DNA from 2 places in the Brucella tritici genome. Region 1 is predicted to be linked to the other one. Evidence: predicted binding sites of a transcription regulator. Region 1 holds the regulator's gene; the other holds the start of a gene.

Region 1 (13,174 bases):
GCGCAGGATTTCCTGTCCCTCTGCCTGCGCCACGCAACCTGCGACGCCAATGGTCAATTCCTTGCCATTTGCTTCGCGCGCGTCCTTCATCTTGCGCAGACGACCGAGCGCGGAATAGAGCTTTTCCGACGCTTTTTCGCGAATATGGCAGGTATTGAGCAGAACCAGATCGGCATCGTCTGGCGTATCGGTCGCAACATAGCCTTCCGCTGCAAGGCTGTCGGCCATGCGCTGGCTATCGTAGACGTTCATCTGGCAGCCATAGGTTTTTACGAAAACCTTGCGCACATTTGGGCGTTCTGCCGTGGGCTCGAGATCGGTGATATTGTCGCTCATGCGCGGCTATCTACAGCTTTTGTCACCAATTTGAAAGGTGACATTCTGAACAACTGGCTGAACACTTGGCTAAACGCCCGATCGAGCAGTTGTCACTCTTCGGGAATCTCGCGCCCCAGCAACGCACTTTGCAAAAGCGCACGCACCCTGTTTTCCATCGTACGCGCCAGCGCCTTGCGATCTGTCTTGGACGTTACGACGACCGGCTCACCGAAACGCACTTCAACGTCGATGGCGCCTTCGCGCAAGATACCTTTCAGGTGCGGCATCAGCTCGACGTCGCCCGGCCAGGAGGCAATCGGGCGGAAATAACGGCCCATGGCCATGCCATGAACCCCTGTATAGGCGATGGCAACCGGTTGAACCACGACTTCGGGTACATTGGCTTCCTTGATCGCAGCGTGCGCAGCACCGAAAAGCGCCGTCTTGAACGGCAGAACGCGATTGCCATCCGAGGTCGTGCCTTCAGCGAACAGCACCATAGCATCGTCCGTTGCCAGACGCCTTGCGATTTCGGATGTCTGTTCACCCGTCTTGCCCCGGCGCTCACGCTCAACGAAAACAGTGCGCTGCAAAACAGCAAACATGCCGAAGACAGGCCACTTCCTGACTTCCGACTTGGCGATGAAGGAAACCTGACCGACCGTCGACAGAACGATGATATCGCTCCACGAGATATGGTTGGCGACAAGTAGCAGAGGCCGACCCTCGTGCATCTGGCCGACGGTCTTGATGCGAAAGCCGAACAGGCGTGCAGCAATACGATGGAAAAAGGTCGGCAGACGCCGCTTCCAGTTGTTCTTCAGCTTAAGCAACAGATACTGAACTGGAATAAGCGACAGACTCAATGCGACCATCGCCGCGACGACGAGAAAGATGCGGATTGCTCCGATCATCGTGGCCCCGCCGGAGCAAGGCTCAGGTCGCGACGCAATATCAGCGCAGCCGAACGCCCATTCGCTGTTTCATAGTAAGCGGGACGGTCACCGACCTTCTGGAAACCGAGACGACGATAAAGTGCCTGTGCGGCAACATTGGCCTCATCCACTTCCAGAAAAAGCGTTTCAGCACGCTCCTGATAGAGATGACGCAACACGGCATCCATCAGCGCGCGCCCGACGCCCTGGCGCTGCACATCACGCGCGACGGCAATGGTCAGGATTTCCGCCTCACCTGCCACCAGACGAGCCAGCACGAAACCACAGGCATCGTTCGGTTTGCCTTCCGCACGGGCAACAAAACCGAAAACCGTATCCTGTGCGATCAGCGATCTGAAATCGTCGGAACTCCAGCCGTGATGGAAAGCGACTGCATGAATACGCTGGATCGCATGACTGTCCTGTGCGCCAAGCGACTCCACCGAGATTTGTCTGCGACCGAAACGCCCAAACGGTAAGCCCATCATCGGCTATTCTCCGGTGGCCTTGCGCGGCAGCGCAAAACCGATCTGCGGCTTCGCATCCGGCCCACGCATATAAAGCGGCTTTGGCGCATCGCCAGGCTGGCGCGAGCTTGCCTGACGCGCATAGATGCCGATTTTCGCTGTCGGCTCAACCGGGCCAAGTGTGAAGCGACAGCCGATCACTTCATTGATCGCAGGGGCCGCGGAGCCTGCAAGAACCGTATTTGCTGCCTGCGAAACGGCAAGAGCCTCCGCTTCCTCTCGCGACAGAACCAGTGGCTTCGCACTCGGCAAGCCTTTCGCATCGAATGATTGCGCATAAATCTCGCCGCGATGCGCATCGAGAAGAACCAGAACTGGCTTTTCCGGCGACAGAGACTGTGTTTCTGCGGCCAGCGCTTCGAAGGCCGTGACACCGATGGCAGGAACGTCGAGCGCCAGTGCAAAACCGCGTGCCGCCGAGACACCGATACGGACGCCGGTAAACGACCCTGGCCCGATATTGACCGCTACCCGATCCATATCGCGGAGCGATAGTTTCGCCTCTCTCACAGCACGTTCGACATAGTCCATCAATACTTCCGCATGTCCCTTGCCGATGTTTTCGCTTACATCGGCAAGCACGATATCGCCGTCGGAATTGTAGACAGCAACGGAACACCACGAAGCGGCAGTATCAAGCGCAAGTATCTTCATGCGCAATCGGGTAAATCAGATTTCGCGTCACGACAAGCCAAGTCTTGTCCAAAGGCTGGATCAAGTCCGTTTTTAAGCATTCCCTTGGAACAAAAACCGGCGATATGCATTTCGTCATCGGGTGCGGGAATATTTTTATGTTGTCCTGACGGCGACAAGGCCCACCCGGCAATCGAACCTCATAAGGATCTGGCGGGTTCGTTCGCTTTTGGAATAGCTGCCCGTGATTATGAGCGACATCTCCCAGCCGCTCCATGCCGGATCGAACAAAAGGATATGAGGATAAAATGTCCAAGAAGTCGATGCATGCAACCCGCAACGATCTTCCTTCCAATACGAAGACGACAATGATCGCGCTGCTGAATGAAAACCTCGCCGCGACAATCGATCTTGCCCTCATCACCAAGCAGGCACACTGGAACCTTAAGGGACCGCAGTTCATCGCCGTTCATGAAATGCTGGATGGCTTCCGCGACGATCTTGACGAACATGTCGACACGATTGCCGAGCGCGCCGTACAGATCGGCGGGACGGCCTATGGCACCACGCAGGTCGTGGCCAAGGAAAGCAAGCTCAAGCCTTATCCCACCGACATATATGCCGTTCACGATCATCTGCTTGCACTGATCGAGCGTTATGGCGACGTCGCCAATCTTGTGCGCAAGTCGATCAAGGATGCAGATGATGCAGGTGATGACGATACGGCGGATATTTTTACCGCCGCGTCCCGCAGTCTCGACAAGGCATTGTGGTTCCTTGAGGCCCATGTTCAGGAAAAGAACTGACCTCGCAGATGCAATGAAAAGGCCGGGAAATTCCCGGCCTTTTCTATTTCGCGACAATCAGTTGGCCCATTCGCCACTGCGCATCACCGGCTCGCGGGTTCCGTCCGCGTTGATGCCATCGACGTCGATCTGGCCGGAGCCGATCATCCAGTCGATATGGATAAGGCTCGAATTACCACCCTGCGCCTTGATCTGTTCCGGCGTCAGTTTTGCGCCGTCGATAAAGCACTTGGAATAGCACTGGCCGAGTGCGATGTGGCTTGCGGCATTCTCGTCAAACAGGGTGTTGTAGAACAAAAGCCCACTCTGCGATATCGGCGATGAATGCGGAACCAGCGCCACTTCACCCAGATGACGGGCACCTTCATCCGTATCCAGCACCTTGTTGAGCACTTCTTCACCGCGGCTTGCCTTCGCCTCGATAATTCGTCCGCCTTTAAAGCGAACCGCAATATTCTCGATCAATGTGCCCTGATGCGACAGAGGCTTGGTACTCGTCACATAACCTTCGACACGCAATGCATGCGGTGCAGTGAACACTTCTTCCGTCGGAATGTTCGGATTGCAGGTGATCCCATTCTTCGCCGTAGACGCGCCGCCGTGCCATTCATGACCGTCGGCAAGCCCGACCGTCAGATCGGTGTTCGGGCCTTTGAAATGCAGGGCACTATACGCCTTGCCATTCAGGAAACGGGTGCGGGTGCGAAGCGCTGCGTTGTGCGCCGCCCAGGCACCGACCGGATCGTCGACATCGACACGCGAAGCCGAGAAGATCGCATCGGCCAGCTTGCGACTGGCGATGTCCGCCGGCTCATTTGGAAACATGAGCTTTGCCCATGCCGGATTGGGATAGGAGACGATGTTCCAGTTGATGTCGAAACCAGCAATCTTTTCGAGTGCCGGCTGATAGGCTTTCGAATTGGCCCGGTTGGCGCGCGAAACCTTGGCCGGGTCCTGGTTGGAGAGAAGCATCGGATTGTCGGCAGCGATGGCCAGCCGGGCAGCGCCATCCGAATAGGCTTTTGCCATCCCTTCATAAAGCCAGCTTGCCGCGCGATCGAAACTCGCATCGGATGCGTTCTCGTAACGGGCAAGCGCCATTTCGTCATCCGCGAAGAACGGCGTTACCAATCCGGCCCCGGCCTTGTAGGCGTGCTTGGCGATAAGGCGAACCAGCGGCAAGGCCACGACCGGCGCGGTAATGACAAGATCCTGCCCCTCGCGCAATTGCAGACCAACGCGAACGGCGACTTCCGCAAGACGTTCGAGTTTCATCGGATCGATGACTGGGTTCAGCTGTTCATGAGCCATGGGTGGAAGACCTCTTAGGATGTGGAATCACCGACAGTTTATCAGACGGCATAATTTCACCACCTTTTTTCCTGCCTTTGCGTTATAGTAAATCTGCGGTCAGTGCAGAAGAAAGCAGACAGTAATGAATAAGAATGTGCTTATCTTGCTGGGCGTTACCGGTCTTCTGGCAGGGTGCGTGACCATGACGCCGGAACAACGGCGTGCCGCCGACGTACAGACCTGCCGCAGCTATGGCTTCAAGGCCAATACCGACGCTTTTGCCAACTGCCTGATGCGACTGGACCTCGATCGCAGAGCTGACAGGCGTGCCTGGCAGAATCAGGTCGATTTCTACGACACCCAGATGGTGATCTATCGCCCGATCTACCGCTGAGACTTTCGCTGGAAAGCGACAACAACCAGCTAGGAAATCAAAACGCCGGTCGGGGTGAACCAGACCGGCGTTGCAGATTATCAGATTATAAAAGCGCTTCTTACAGCGGCGCTTCGGGACGATCCTGCGACAGAAGAAGCGCACCAATGGCATCAGCCTGCTTCTGGCTTGCCGGAGCATAGCCGAGCGATGTCGGTTGCGGAGCCGTCGTATCGAATTGCGGCTGGTAGGAGGCCACCTGCATATGTGGTTCCTGCTGAGATACTGCTCCGCGGTGACGCGCCAAGCGGTCGCTACGAGCCTGCGGACCGGCACCGACACTCTGCTCCACGCTTTGAGCCTTTACAGCTTCCGCGAGCGCCACCTGAACGGTTGGCTCCGTTCCCGGAACCGGACCGGTCTGCGGCAGTGTAACGTCATAAGACGGATCCTGCGGAAGAGACGGTGATTGCGGCGAATAGGCCATAGCCAGATTGTAGGGCTCCTGCGGAACTGGATTTTGCAGCGAGCCGTCACGATTGCGCTTCTCGTAGAAGGAATTTCCACCGGCCACGAGCACGTAATGCATGTTGTTGTAAGGGAATTTCAGACCCGCCGTGTGAAAGAACATGGCGTTCTTGAGTTTTGGATGGCGCTCGCCTTTCAAGACTGCATCGGCGGCAGCCTGAACGTCGGGCAGCGCCTTGGAATTCATCTGGCGGGTGAGAACACCGGGTGCAAACTGGTTCTTCTGACCGACAACGCCGCAAATCGTATCCGGATAACGTCCCGACGCGAGGCGGTTCATAACGACGGTGCCGACCGCCAGAAGACCATCGGAACTTGAACGGTTGGATTCGAAGAACATCGCACGTTCAAGACAATTCTTGTCCCGTGTGGTGTAGGTGTAGGTCTTTACGCCATTGACGGACTTGACGTGGCTTGCCGCCGTCTTTTCCGAATTGGCTTTTCCCGAGGTTCCGGTCGTCGTGCAACCGGTCACCACGAAAGGCGCAACCACCAGCCCGATAAGAACGGGTAATTTCCACTTCGCGGCGCGCGTCAATGGCTCAGTCTCATGTTAGGACCCTTAACTGATCCAGTCATCCATTCAGGCGAACACATCTGGAACGATGCGCGCGAACGTCTGACTGCGGTGCAAGTCAAAGAGGACGAAGATCAAAGTCACACGCCCTACTGTCGCTTAATCGAATTCAAGGTTTTGGAATTTTTAGGCCAAAAAAAGGCGACGGGTCAAATCCCAACAATGCTGGAGGCGACTAAAATGTCCAAAAGCAACTCCGAATCGAGAGTGCGAATATGCCTACAAGCCCTTTAAATATATTAACAATTTCTTAACAAGAATGGCCAATTCAGATAAGATATTGATTTAATGAGATTCAAAGTCTCGTAATACACGCCATATCCCTGCCTTAATTCGCTTTTGCTTGTACATTTTTTGCATACACATTTGTGGTGTTTCAAATGATCTGCGGAGTTTCTGTTTCGAGGCGGGTTCCGTTGCTCTTCGTCAACTTTCGCAACATGTTTGTAACATCGCGTGAGATGAGACTTCTGACGCCTGTTTCGGGTCGTTGCAATGCGAATCGGGCGAGTGCGATCTGCATCACGCAAAGCTTGGCCGGAAACAAAAACGACCCGCCAAGGAAACTTCGGCGGGTCGGACAAGTCCAGTTCTTGAAGTCTCAGATAATGGCGTCCGTCACCCGAAAGAATAACCGGCACCCCGAACGGTGCGAATGGGATCGAGGGCCCGACCGACATTGATCGCTTTGCGTAACCGTCCTACATGGACGTCCACCGTGCGATCATCGACATAAATGTCCGGTCCCCAAACGCCATCCAGAAGCTGGCTGCGCGAGAAAACACGACCAGGCGACATCATGAAATATTCGAGCAGGCGGAATTCCGTCGGTCCAAGACGAACTTCCTTTTCCTTACGATAAACGCGATGCTGCTGGCGATCGAGAACCAGATCGCCCACTTTCAGCACATGCGAAAGAATGCTCGGATTGGACCGGCGCAGCATGGCTTTGACGCGCGCCAGCAGTTCCGGCGTCGAAAATGGCTTCACGACATAATCGTCCGCACCAACGCTGAGGCCGCGTACCCGTTCGCTCTCCTCGCCACGTGCCGTCAGCATGATGATGGGTAGGCGTTCCGTTTCCGACCATTGACGCAGGCGGCGGCAAAGCTCGATGCCAGATACGCCCGGCAGCATCCAGTCCAGAATGAGCAGATCCGGCACGTTCTCGCGCAAGGCGATTTCGGCCTCGTCGCCGCGCAGCATCGTATCGACCTGATAACCCTCTGCCTCAAGATTGTAGCGAAGCAGCACGCTCAGCGCCTCTTCGTCTTCGACCACAGCGATTTTGGGTGCCTGTGACATCCAGTATTTCCCTATCCAAATTCGGCGGGCGGTGGATAAAATCCCCCCAATCGACCGCGTGCCGCCGCGCTATTCACTCATTCTCACCCGCCGGACCAAAGTCCGGCTGGCTGTAGTTCAGGGTTTACGTGCCTCATCCACGACAATACCGTGGCTCAGGTCTTCCTTCGGTCGTTCGGCCGGCATTTGCAGGCCGGTCACAATGTAATAGACGGTCTCCGCAATATTAGTCGCATGATCCCCGATGCGCTCGATGTTCTTCGCGCAGAACAGAAGATGCGTGCAGGCGGAGATATTGCGCGGGTCTTCCATCATGTAAGTCAAGAGTTCGCGGAACAGAGACGTGTACATGGCGTCGATCTCGTCGTCGCGGTCGCGAACGACGTTGATCTGCTGTACCGAGCGCGATGCATAGGCGTCGAGGACGTCCTTGAGCTGGGTCAGTGCCAGTTCCGCCAGTGTTTCGAGCCCGCGATAAAGCTTTACCGGCTGACGCGATTCCGAAACGGCGGCAACACGCTTGGCGATGTTCTTACCCAGATCGCCCACGCGTTCCAGATCGGCAGAAATGCGGATCGAGCCGATGATCTCACGCAGGTCCACAGCCATAGGCTGACGCTTGGCGATAATCATCACAGCCTTGTCGTCAATCTCGCGCTCACTGGCATCGAGGATAAGATCGTCGGAGATGACGCGCTGTGCGAGCGCATTGTCCGCATTGACGATAGCGGCGACCGACTGCTCGACCATACGTTCCGCATGTCCGCCCATTTCGGCGATCTTATGGGAGAGAAACTTCAATTCCTCATCGTAGGAGCGAACGGTATGCTGAGACGGCATAGTAGACCTCGTAATATAAATTGCGGGGAAGCCGCACTGTCTATCTGTTGAAGCGCAGTTCCGGATCAGCCGAAGCGTCCGGTGATGTAGTCCTGCGTGCGCTTTTCGGTAGGCGCGGTGAACATGGTTTCCGTGTCCCCCACTTCGACCAGATTGCCGAGGTGGAACATGGCAGTGCGTTGCGAAACGCGCGCGGCCTGCTGCATGGAGTGCGTGACGATCACGATCGTATAGTTCTGGCGCAGTTCGTCGATCAGCTCTTCAACCTTCGCGGTGGCAATCGGGTCAAGTGCTGAACACGGTTCGTCCATGAGGATGACTTCCGGGCTCACCGCAATCGCGCGTGCGATGCAAAGGCGCTGCTGCTGGCCGCCGGAAAGGCCGGTGCCCGCATCGTGCAGACGGTCCTTCACTTCCTCGAACAAGCTCGCCTTCTGCAAGCTCGTCACGACGATTTCTTCAAGATCGGTCTTGGTACGGGCGAGACCATGAATGCGCGGACCGTAGGCGACATTTTCATAGATCGATTTCGGAAATGGGTTCGGTTTCTGGAACACCATGCCAACGCGGGCGCGCAGTTCGACGACATCGATCTTCGGATCGTAGATGTCTTCATTGTCGAGCGTGATCTTGCCGCCAACCTTGCAGCCCTCGATCGTGTCGTTCATGCGATTGAGCGAACGCAGGAAAGTGGACTTGCCGCAACCGGAAGGGCCGATCAGCGCCGTGACCATCTTTTCCTGGATATCCAGATCGACGTCGAACAGCGCCTGCTTCTCGCCATAAAATACGCAGACCTTGTCGCCGCGCATCTTTATGGAATTGGCGTTGGCGTTCATTTTTTCTCCTACGGCTTTCTCGAGAGATCGTTCAGTCATCAGATTCATAGCTTTCGACTCCCGTTTTACCAGCGGCGCTCGAAGCGGCGGCGCAGAATGATTGCTGCAATATTCATCACGGCAAGGAACAGAAGCAGGACAATGATAGCGCCTGACGTGCGTTCCACAAAGGCGCGTTCTGCTTCATTTGCCCACATATAGATCTGCACCGGAAGAGCAGTCGACGGGTCCATCGGTGTCGACGGTACGTCAGCGACAAAGGCCACCATGCCGATGAGAAGAAGCGGTGCGGTTTCACCAAGCGCGTGGGCAAGACCGATGATCGTGCCGGTCAGGATGCCGGGTGCGGCGAGCGGCAGGACATGGTGGAACACCATCTGCGTTTTCGACGCACCAAGACCAAGAGCTGCGGCGCGAATGGAAGGCGGTACAGCGCGAAGGGCGGCGCGCGTTGCAATGATGATGGTGGGAAGCGTCATCAGTGTCAGCACCAGACCACCGACCAGAGACGCAGAACGTGGCAGGCCGAAGAAATTGATGAAGACTGCAAGCCCGAGCAGGCCGAACACGATGGATGGCACGGCCGCCAGATTATTGATGTTCACCTCAATCATGTCGGTGAACCGGTTCTTCTTGGCGAATTCTTCCAGATAGATCGAAGCGGCGACACCGATCGGCAGCGACAAGCCTAGAACGATCAGCATCATGTAGAGAGAGCCGACCAGCGCAACGCCAAGACCGGATGTTTCCGGGCGGCTGGAAGCGCCGAAGGTGAAGAGACCGGTATTAAAGGCCTCCTTCATGACGCCCTCTTCCGAAAGCGTCTTCATCCAGCCAATCTGACGGTCCGAAACCTTGCGGTTCGTCTCTGGCACGGAAAGGTCGATCTGCCCCTTGAAAGCGGAATCGATGTCGGCGCCTGCCAGAACCGGAACGGTCTGCGTCGTGCCGATGAGCGATGGATTGTCCATCACAAGCTTACGCAACTGAATACGCACGCCGTCCGAATAGAAGCGGCCAAGATCGCGCATCGCCGGACGGTCTGTCGTGGCAACACCCAGCTTTTCAGCCAGCGCATTGCGCACCAGCAACGGATAGTTGGCCGTGATCAGCACATTCGGATCGGTCGCGCGCTTGTTGCCCGGATCGATCACGCTCTCTTCAAGCTTGACCGGCAGATAAAGCGTCGTCTGCCAGAAGGCTGTATAGCCCTTGGAGAAGACCGAGAAGAGGAGTGCGCACAGGAAGAACACGCCGATGGCAATCGCAGCAATACCGTAATAGCGGAAGCGGCGTTCGGCAGCGTAGCGGCGTTTCAGTCCGATATCGCGACGTGTCGGCTGTACCGTGGCGCCCTGGGCGTTGAAGGTCGTATCGGTCATTATTCGTACTGCTCCCGGTACTTGCGCACGATGTGCAACGCAAAGATGTTCATGATCAGCGTCAGGACGAAAAGCGTGATGCCGAGTGCAAAGGCCACCAGCGTTTGCGGCGAGTTGAACTCAAGGTCGCCGGTAAGCTGGTTGACGATCTTCACCGTGATGGTGGTCATCGCCTCGAATGGATTGATATTGATGCGCGCCGCAACACCTGCGGCCAGAACCACGATCATGGTCTCGCCGATAGCGCGGGATGCGGTCATCAGAAGCGCGCCGACAATACCCGGCAAAGCAGCCGGAAGGACCACGCGCTTGATGGTTTCAGAACGGGTTGCTCCAAGACCGAGCGAACCGTCGCGTAAGGTCCGTGGCACGGCAGTGATGATGTCGTCCGAAAGCGAGGACACAAAGGGGATCAGCATCACGCCCATGACAAGACCGGCGGTCAGAACGCTCTGCGCCATGATGAAACCCTGCCCGCCTGCAATGGCAATCGAAAGATCGCGCAGGAATGGTCCGACAGTCACAAGGGCGAAGAAACCGTAGACGATGCTGGGGATGCCGGCCAGAAGCTCGAGGACTGGCTTTACAACTGTGCGCACTCGGGGCGAAGCATATTCCGCCATATAGATTGCCGAGAAAAGCCCCACCGGAACGGCGAACAGCATGGCCACAAGCGCGATATAGAGCGTACCCGCCAGAAGCGGGATGAGACCGAACTGGCCTGTTTCACCACCCGAGCCGGCTGCGGCAAAGCGCGGGTCCCAGACAGTGCCGAAGAAGAAATCCCACGGCGAAACGGATTGGAAGAAGCTGATGGTCTGGAACAGCATCGAACAGATGATGCCGACCGTCGTCAGAATGGCGATACCGGATGCGGCGATCAGCCCCCAGAGAACGATACGCTCGACATTGTTGCGCGCGCGCATACGGCGGCTGATCGTGGAAAGGCCAAAGATCAGACCTGCGATGGCGATCACCAGAGAAACAGCGGAACCAATGGTGTGCGTCAGCGCGGTAGTCTTTTTCAGGTAGAGCGCGATCGGCACCATGTAATCCTGGCCTTCGGTCGCGAGTGCCACACCCTTGGATGCAAGAACGGCGCGAGCATCCTGATAATTTGCCGGGAAGCTTTCCAGTTCAGCAGGCGTCAGCCGTTCAAGCCCGTTGGCCAGACCGCGCACCATACCAAGCTGCAAGCTGCGATTGGTGAAAGAACCGCCCTCAATGGCGTCCGGCAAACGGGCCGTAGCACTGTGATCGAGATAGACCGACGTTCCAACAGCCCATACAGCGAGAAACAGAACCGCAGGCAATGCGGAAACGAGGAAAACCCACCAGCCATGATAATGCGGGCGGGAATGCATTTTCTCGGTCGGCGAGGCTTTTGCAGAAGCAGACTGCGCCTTGTCCAGTGCAACGGCACGCTGGCGGCCTATGAAGAATCCGATCAGCCCGATTGCAACGATACTGACGAGAACCAGAAAGAAGGACATTCAATTTCCCCGGTTGCCCTGATGAATGCGGACGGTTTTGAGGTGCAGCTTCCACCCAGGCCGTTCCACGCGGATGCGCCTGTCTTAATGCAAAGGCGCGAAAGGAGAAGAACGCGGAGATTTGTCATCCCCGCGTTCCACAGATCAAAACTTACTTCGCAGCCATCGTCTTGCCTTCGGAGAAGGCAGCACGCTGTGCTTCACGTTCTGCATCTGGAGCAGGAACGAGGCCGTATTCGGCGAGCGGGCCGTCAGGACCGATCATCTGGTCGTTCAGGAAGAACTCAACATATTCCTTCAGGCCCGGGATGACGCCGAGGTGAGCCTTCTTCACGTAGAAGAACAGCGGGCGCGACACTGGATATTCGCCCGAAGCGACGGTAGCAGCCGAAGGGGTGATGTCGTTGACGGTCGCAACTTTTAGCTTGTCTGCGTTGTTTTCGTAGAAATAGAGGCCGAAAACGCCAACGCCGGTCTTGTTCGAGTCGATACGAGCGAGAGTTTCAGCATAGTCACCGTCGATATCGACAGCCTTGCCGTCCTTGCGAACTGCGATACAGGCCGAAGCGGCAGCCTTGTCGTCGAGACCGGCCTTCTTGATTTCGTCCAGAGCGCCGGAGTGCTTGCAGCCGTCAGCAAGAACCTTTTCTTCGAAAACTTCACGGGTACCGTGCTTTTCGCCCGGAATGTAGGCGGCGATGTCCCAATCCGGAAGGTTCGGATTGACCTGGTTCCACTTGGTGTTTGGATTGTCGACCAGTTTGCCGTCTACGACCAGCTTGGCGGCCAGAGCCTTGTAGACATCTTCCGGCTTCAGCTTCCAATCCGGACCCTTTGCGTCGGTTGCGAAAACGATGCCGTCATAGCCGAAACGAACTTCCTGAACGTCCTTGACGCCAGCGTCGATGCACGACTTCAGTTCCGAGTCCTTCATGGCGCGCGATGCATTGGCGATGTCGATGGTGTTTTCGCCGACGCCCTTGCAGAATTCCTTGATGCCTGCGCCCGAGCCGCCCGATTCAACAACCGGCGTCTTGAAGTTCGGGAAGGTTTCACCGAAGGTCTCGGCGACGATCTTCGCATAAGGCAGAACGGTCGAGGAACCGGCAACCTGAATCTGATCGCGCGCCTGAGCGGCGGAAACCGACATAACGGCAGCGATGGCAAGCGCTGCGGTTGAGGAAATCATCTTGTTCATGAGCTGCGGCTCCTGTTGTAAAAGACATATGACGATGTGGCGTCGTTAGCCCTCTACGCGCTCTATATTACATTCATATGACACTATTGTTACAGGTTTGTATCAGAACCGCTTGCCATTGATTTTG
Region 2 (5,627 bases), on a different contig from region 1:
GGGCGCAGCTTGCAGGTCGGCGATTGCGGGTTCCATTCCATATCGAGAACGGGCGGAAGCGCGCCGGGGTCACGCGGTACATTCTGGATATACCAGCGCGCCTGTTCGATGGCCGGACGGCAGAAATAGTAGAAATGATAGGCGCTGCGTCGGATACCTGCCTGGCGTGCACCGTTCCAGTGTTCCTGAAAACGATCATCGACGCGGTCACCGCCTTCGGTTGCCTTGATGAAGGCGAAGGAAATGCCGCTGGCGCGCACGGCGCTCCAGTCAATGTTGGTCTGATATTTCGAAACGTCTGTACCGTGGATCGGATAGTGCCACGGCGTTTTGCCAGTCCAGTCGTGCGGGTCGCGATCCCCGAAGCGCGGCGCCTTCACAGGACCGGAGGGCGGGGCAATTCTGGCCACTGAGCCGCCCGATTTCTTTACGTCGGAAAAATCGTAATCCACCGTGGTGCAGGCGGAAAGAATGAAAGCGCCGAGGGCGAGAATGCTGTAGCTGGCCAGACGGTTCATAGAGTGGTTCCGTGTCGCGAATCAGTCCTCTAACGGTTACGCGATCCGGAGGCGGACGTCACCAGTCTGGCGGGCAAGTTTGGCGCTAATCTGTGACAGAGGGCGGCATTGTCGAACGAACAACCGCTATCCAGGCAAAGCCGCGATACAGAATGCGCTTCTCAACGATAGCACTGCGTTCCTGCGCAAGCTGATCGCAAACTGCGAACAAGTCGCTGCGCGGTGTGACATGGAACCATTCCAGCCATTGGAAGAGTGCCTTTCCAAACCAGCGCGGCAGACGAGCCTGATCGCCAAAATCAACGATATGCAATTCTCCGCCTGTATTGAGATGCCGGATACTTTCACGAATGACCGACTGCCATTGCGGGATCATCGATACGGCATAGGAAATGAAAATCCGGTCGAAGCCGGTTTGCCCGAACAGTCGTTCTGGATCGAACTGGGCTGCATCTGCGCGATCAAGCCGGACGCGATCTTCAATGCCTGCACGCTCCGCCGCCCGGCGTGCCGTATCCAGCATTTCCGCTGAAATATCGATGCCGAAGAGTTTCGCATCCGGATAGTTTTCCGCAGCCTTCACCAGATTGCGACCGGTGCCGCAGCCGATTTCCAGAACTGTGCCCTCCCTGGGTACGGACAGTCCTGCGATCATGGGGTCGCGACCCAGAAGATAATATTTGCGGGTCGCATCATAGAAGTGCCGCTGACGGCGATAGACGCGATCCATGAGATTGGCATGGTCGACACCCTGAACGCTCCATGGGCTGCGCAACATGTCAGGCATCCTTCAGCGTATAAAGATGAAACCCACCGTAGATCGAGGAGCGGTCGCGGTCATGCAGGGCGCGGGATGTGTCCGCCTGATATTCCCAGCGATCCAGAATTTGTGGTGCCACCCTTCCCGGAAGCAGGCTCGGTTCTGCAGCCGTGCGGAAGATGACACGGGCATTTGCTGCTGCCGTACGGGTGATTTCACTCCAGAGGGCATTGAGCTGCTCGTCATTCATCCAGTCTTGCGCGTCGAGCAGAATGTAACGGTCGACGGATGCTGCAGGCTTGGCAGCGAGGAAGTCGGTATAGCTCGCGTTCTGCACTGTCATACGATCGGCGCGTGCCCGCACCGTTTGGAAATTGGTGCGCGACAGATAGGGCGGGAGCGGCCCGGTCTCCTCATTGCCGCTATAGCCGCGCCCGAATGCCTGCCAGGCGAAATAATTGTCGGTGAGAGGAAAGCCGCAAGCGAGTTTCTCAAGACGGCTGCGCAGGACAAGCGCCATATTGCCGTTTCCGGCCGTCGCAAGGGCATCATATTGCTGTGGTGGTATGCCCAGCCCAAAAAGGGATGATTTGCGGGCTGTGGCCCAGCGCACCATGCGTTTTTCAAAAAGCGGTGCGAGCGCCGTGTCGAAGAAACTGCGCTGTTCTTCGATTGTGCGCGCTTTCAATATGTCGCGCGGGTCGATCCCGTAGAGTCGCGCCACACGATGGCCCATGCCGATGAAGACGCCGAGCAAGCCGTGGCGATAGAGATCGCGCCAGAAAATGGAAATACGCTGGCGGCCATTCCATTTGCGCCTTTCCCAATAGGCGCGGCTTTCGCCGTCGAGATGCGGGCGGATGAAGCGCTTGTAGGCGGCAAGATTGGTCTTGTCGTCGGCCTTTCCATAGAAGCGATAGAACGCATCGTAGTCAGGCAGGTTCTTGACTGCGGCAAGTTTCAGCCGGTTGAAGGCGACATGGGCCTGATTGAGATCGACCGCCTCCACACGCGCCGGATCGGCGGTCAGGTAGGACATGGCATTGCATCCGCCAGACGCGATGGTGACGATGCGGTGGCCCGGCTCGATAGCCAGAGCCGCCATATCGACCTCGGGGTCTTCCCATATCTGCGGATAGACCAGCCCTTTGAACAGCCACGCAAACAGCCTTTCGGAAAAGCCCGCCCGCGAGAGGGCGCTGTTCTGGGTTACGGCACGCTTGAGAATTGTGTCGGCTTGCTCTGGCATCAAAAGTTCCCCTAATACACGAATCCCGACTTTGATTTTGCAAAGTTAAACATCGTCCAATGACAAGGGCGTGACGAATTAATTGCGGGTTTTTAAACCTGATGGGTGCGGCTATACGGCTGTAATACTGTCGCTTTATTACGGTCGGTAAGACTATTTGAGAGAACTTTTTCAAGCTGTTGCCGTTTTCTTGTGTGACGGTCCCGGTCGACAGGATTTCTGTGTCGATGAGTGACCGTAAAGGTGATTGGCCGGACAAACCGGTCACGCACGGAGAAAGCAGAGAGAGGCGTTTGGCAATATTGCCATTTAATGCCTGAAACCGGGCCAACGAGCCTGATCTAGGAAGGAGAGCCAACGTGAAGAAGTTTCTGATTGCTTCTGTCGCCGCCGTATCACTTCTCGGCCTTGCAGCTTGCAACGACAAGAAGGACGACACGAGCAACGCACCGGCACCATCCGCGCCGGCAGCGCCTTCGACCAATGACACGACGACGACGCCAGCTCCAGCCACTCCGGCGCCGGCTACCCCGGCGCCCGGAACAGGGACAGCGCCTGCCAACTAAGGTTGGGAAGTCGTGATGCATTTGCAAGCGGGTGGCGATCCGGGTTCCGGGTCGCCATTCGTGCCAATAGGCTTCGGCCGATGGCTTCGGCCAATGGCTTCGGGATGAAAATGAACGTTAAAGCAACCATGTCGGGAAAAGACGGGCATTCTGCGTTTTCCGTGTTTCAACGCAGGCTCGGTTCGGTTATGGCTTTTGTCATGAACCGTAACTTCCTGTTTTCCATCTCCGCGATTGTTCTCGTTGCGCTTGCTGCCTGCGGCAAGGGAGATGACGAGACTGCTGCCACAACCAATGGCGGCGAGCAGGGCGCTGCTGTATCACAGCCCGCCAAGCCGGTAGAAAACGGCAGCACGGAAAAAGGTCCCGATCTGGTCAAGTCGCTCCGTGACAGTTCCGGCGTGGTAAGCCCGGAAGAGAAAGCGGCGGCCATTGAACGCGCGCGCACAAATGCGGTCGCTGCGGCAAAATCCGTCGGTCAGACGGATCAGCAGGCGCAGGCGGCGGGAGAAGCAGCGGCCACGCTCGCACAGCGCTCCTTCGATGAACGCGAACCCCAGCAATAGGCTTGCGACTGGAGAACTCCGCAATATTGTAAGCCAATGCCTTCCCATTCTTTCTAAATGTTTGTTTTTTCGACTTTTGCCTGCATGGGCGGTTTTCAGTTCATTCGGAATTCTATAGAAAAGTCCCATGTCGATTTGGGTTCGCATTGGTGAGTTTGTCACGTCCGTGGCGTCGAATGCCATCACTGGCGTTATCGAAGCCGTGCGCACCGTTTTCGAGGGCGATGCCGACACGCGTCGCCGGGTGGCCTTTTCCATCGCGATGATCGCGCTTTCCGCCAAGATGGCGAAGGCCGACGGAGTGGTTACCCAGGACGAAATCCGCGCCTTTCAGGACATATTCGCCGTGCCGAAGGAAGAGACGGCGCATGTCGCGCGCCTCTATGATCTCGCCAAGCAGGACGTCGCAGGCTATGAATCCTATGCGCGCCAGCTTGCCGGATTGTGCAGCGAAGGGCAGACGGATTGTCATTTGCTGGAAGACATCCTCGACGGCCTTTTTCATATCGCCACTGCCGATGGCTATGTGCACGAAAAGGAAATGGCCTTTCTTGCAGGTGTCGCGGATATTTTCGGCTTTGACGAGGTTGCTTTCGATCGTATCGCGATCCGGCATGTCCAGCGCGGCGCCGACGATCCCTATGCCATTCTGGGGCTGGAGCGCGGCGTTTCCTTCGAGATGGCCCGCAAGCGCTATCGTTCGCTGGTCAAGGAGCATCATCCTGACCGCCTGGTGGCAGAGGGCTTGCCGCTCGAATTCATAACCATTGCCAACAGGCGTCTTGCAGCGATAAACGCTGCCTGGGCGAGCATTGAGAAGAATCTGGAGGCTGCATGAGCAGCGTGCGCGTAATCGAGAGCGAATTGCTGCAGGAACTGGCGCTGGAGCGGCCGGATTTTGTCGGAGCAACGCTCGACCCATCGCCCAATTTTGGTCCGCGCCGCGACGGCAAGGTGCCCGCCTTTCTCATTCTCCATTATACCGGGCTGGCGTCTGCCGAAGAGGCTGTGCAGGTTCTGAAATCGCCGGATATGGAAGTTTCTGCGCATTACCTTGTCCATGAAGACGGACGGATCGTGCAGATGGTTTCGGAAAAGGCGCGCGCCTGGCATGCAGGCAAGAGCTACTGGAAGGGTGAAACGGACATCAATTCCGCTTCCATAGGCATCGAAATCGTCAATCCCGGCAATCTCGAAGACTATCCTCCCTTCAAGGATGCACAGATCAATGCTGTCATCCACCTCTGCCGCGATATATGCGAGCGTTATGCCATCAAGCCGGAAAATGTTCTGGCCCATTCGGATATAGCACCTTCGCGCAAGACCGACCCCGGCCATAACTTTCCGTGGAAGCGGCTCCACGATGCGGGCGTCGGGCACTATATCGAGCCGACATCGATCCGCGGCGGACGGTTTCTGGCTCGTGGCGAAAACGGCCAGCCGGTCGAGGCGTTGCAATCCATGCTGGCACTTTATGGCTATGAGATCGCCATTACGGGTGTCTTCGATGAAGGCACCGAGACCGTGATTAAGGCCTTTCAGCGTCATTTTCGGACACAAAATGTGGACGGGGTGGCCGATGTATCTACCATAGATACCCTCTACAGGCTGATTTTTTCCCTGCAGAATGTTACCGCCTGACCAGGTGTTAGCGGGCAATTTTTCTATTTAGCGTTGTTTCGTATTTTTGTAATGTTTTCAAAAAAATAGATCGATCCAGACCGGTTGTCGGCGATTTCTATAAGCCGCTCCGGCGGCTTTTGCGTGAATCAGGAATATTACAACCTGTAAGACTATTTTACTTTTACAACCAATCTTCGGCTGCATTTGCCCGGCACTTCATCGCTCAATCCCAGCGGACAAGGGCCTGACAACCCATATCGGGCGGGATCAAAAACAGGACTGTCTCTCCCAAGACGGGCGGTCTGACAAAAGAAACGTTCCAAGACGGTAGGTTATGAAAATTAA

What was found. Region 1 encodes PhoB, which activates phosphate uptake and scavenging genes when phosphate is short. Its sites were predicted from a motif close to TGTCATNNANCTGTCAT; they were not measured.
Positions count from the first base shown of each region.
Region 2: a site for PhoB is predicted at 2,587-2,603, ahead of F9K94_RS04610 (DUF3419 family protein). Genes of this name have one in related genera too.

Region 1 is NZ_WBVY01000003.1:265,792-278,965, reverse strand. Features, by position in the region: gene miaB (tRNA (N6-isopentenyl adenosine(37)-C2)-methylthiotransferase MiaB) at 1-336, opposite strand, end outside; gene F9K94_RS11210 (lysophospholipid acyltransferase family protein) at 429-1,232, opposite strand; gene rimI (ribosomal protein S18-alanine N-acetyltransferase) at 1,229-1,741, opposite strand; gene tsaB (tRNA (adenosine(37)-N6)-threonylcarbamoyltransferase complex dimerization subunit type 1 TsaB) at 1,745-2,434, opposite strand; gene dps (DNA starvation/stationary phase protection protein Dps) at 2,722-3,219, shown strand; gene F9K94_RS11190 (aminopeptidase) at 3,277-4,530, opposite strand; gene F9K94_RS11185 (hypothetical protein) at 4,655-4,906, shown strand; gene F9K94_RS11180 (cell wall hydrolase) at 5,007-5,951, opposite strand; gene phoB (phosphate regulon transcriptional regulator PhoB) at 6,609-7,295, opposite strand; gene phoU (phosphate signaling complex protein PhoU) at 7,413-8,135, opposite strand; gene pstB (phosphate ABC transporter ATP-binding protein PstB) at 8,201-8,974, opposite strand; gene pstA (phosphate ABC transporter permease PstA) at 9,040-10,356, opposite strand; gene pstC (phosphate ABC transporter permease subunit PstC) at 10,356-11,849, opposite strand; gene F9K94_RS11150 (PstS family phosphate ABC transporter substrate-binding protein) at 12,001-13,047, opposite strand.
Region 2 is NZ_WBVY01000001.1:925,047-930,673, reverse strand. Features, by position in the region: gene F9K94_RS04620 (glycoside hydrolase family 25 protein) at 1-518, opposite strand, end outside; gene F9K94_RS04615 (class I SAM-dependent methyltransferase) at 604-1,296, opposite strand; gene F9K94_RS04610 (DUF3419 family protein) at 1,298-2,527, opposite strand; gene F9K94_RS04605 (hypothetical protein) at 2,887-3,093, shown strand; gene F9K94_RS04600 (hypothetical protein) at 3,204-3,659, shown strand; gene F9K94_RS04595 (J domain-containing protein) at 3,787-4,497, shown strand; gene F9K94_RS04590 (N-acetylmuramoyl-L-alanine amidase) at 4,494-5,300, shown strand; gene F9K94_RS04585 (lytic transglycosylase domain-containing protein) at 5,617-5,627, shown strand, end outside.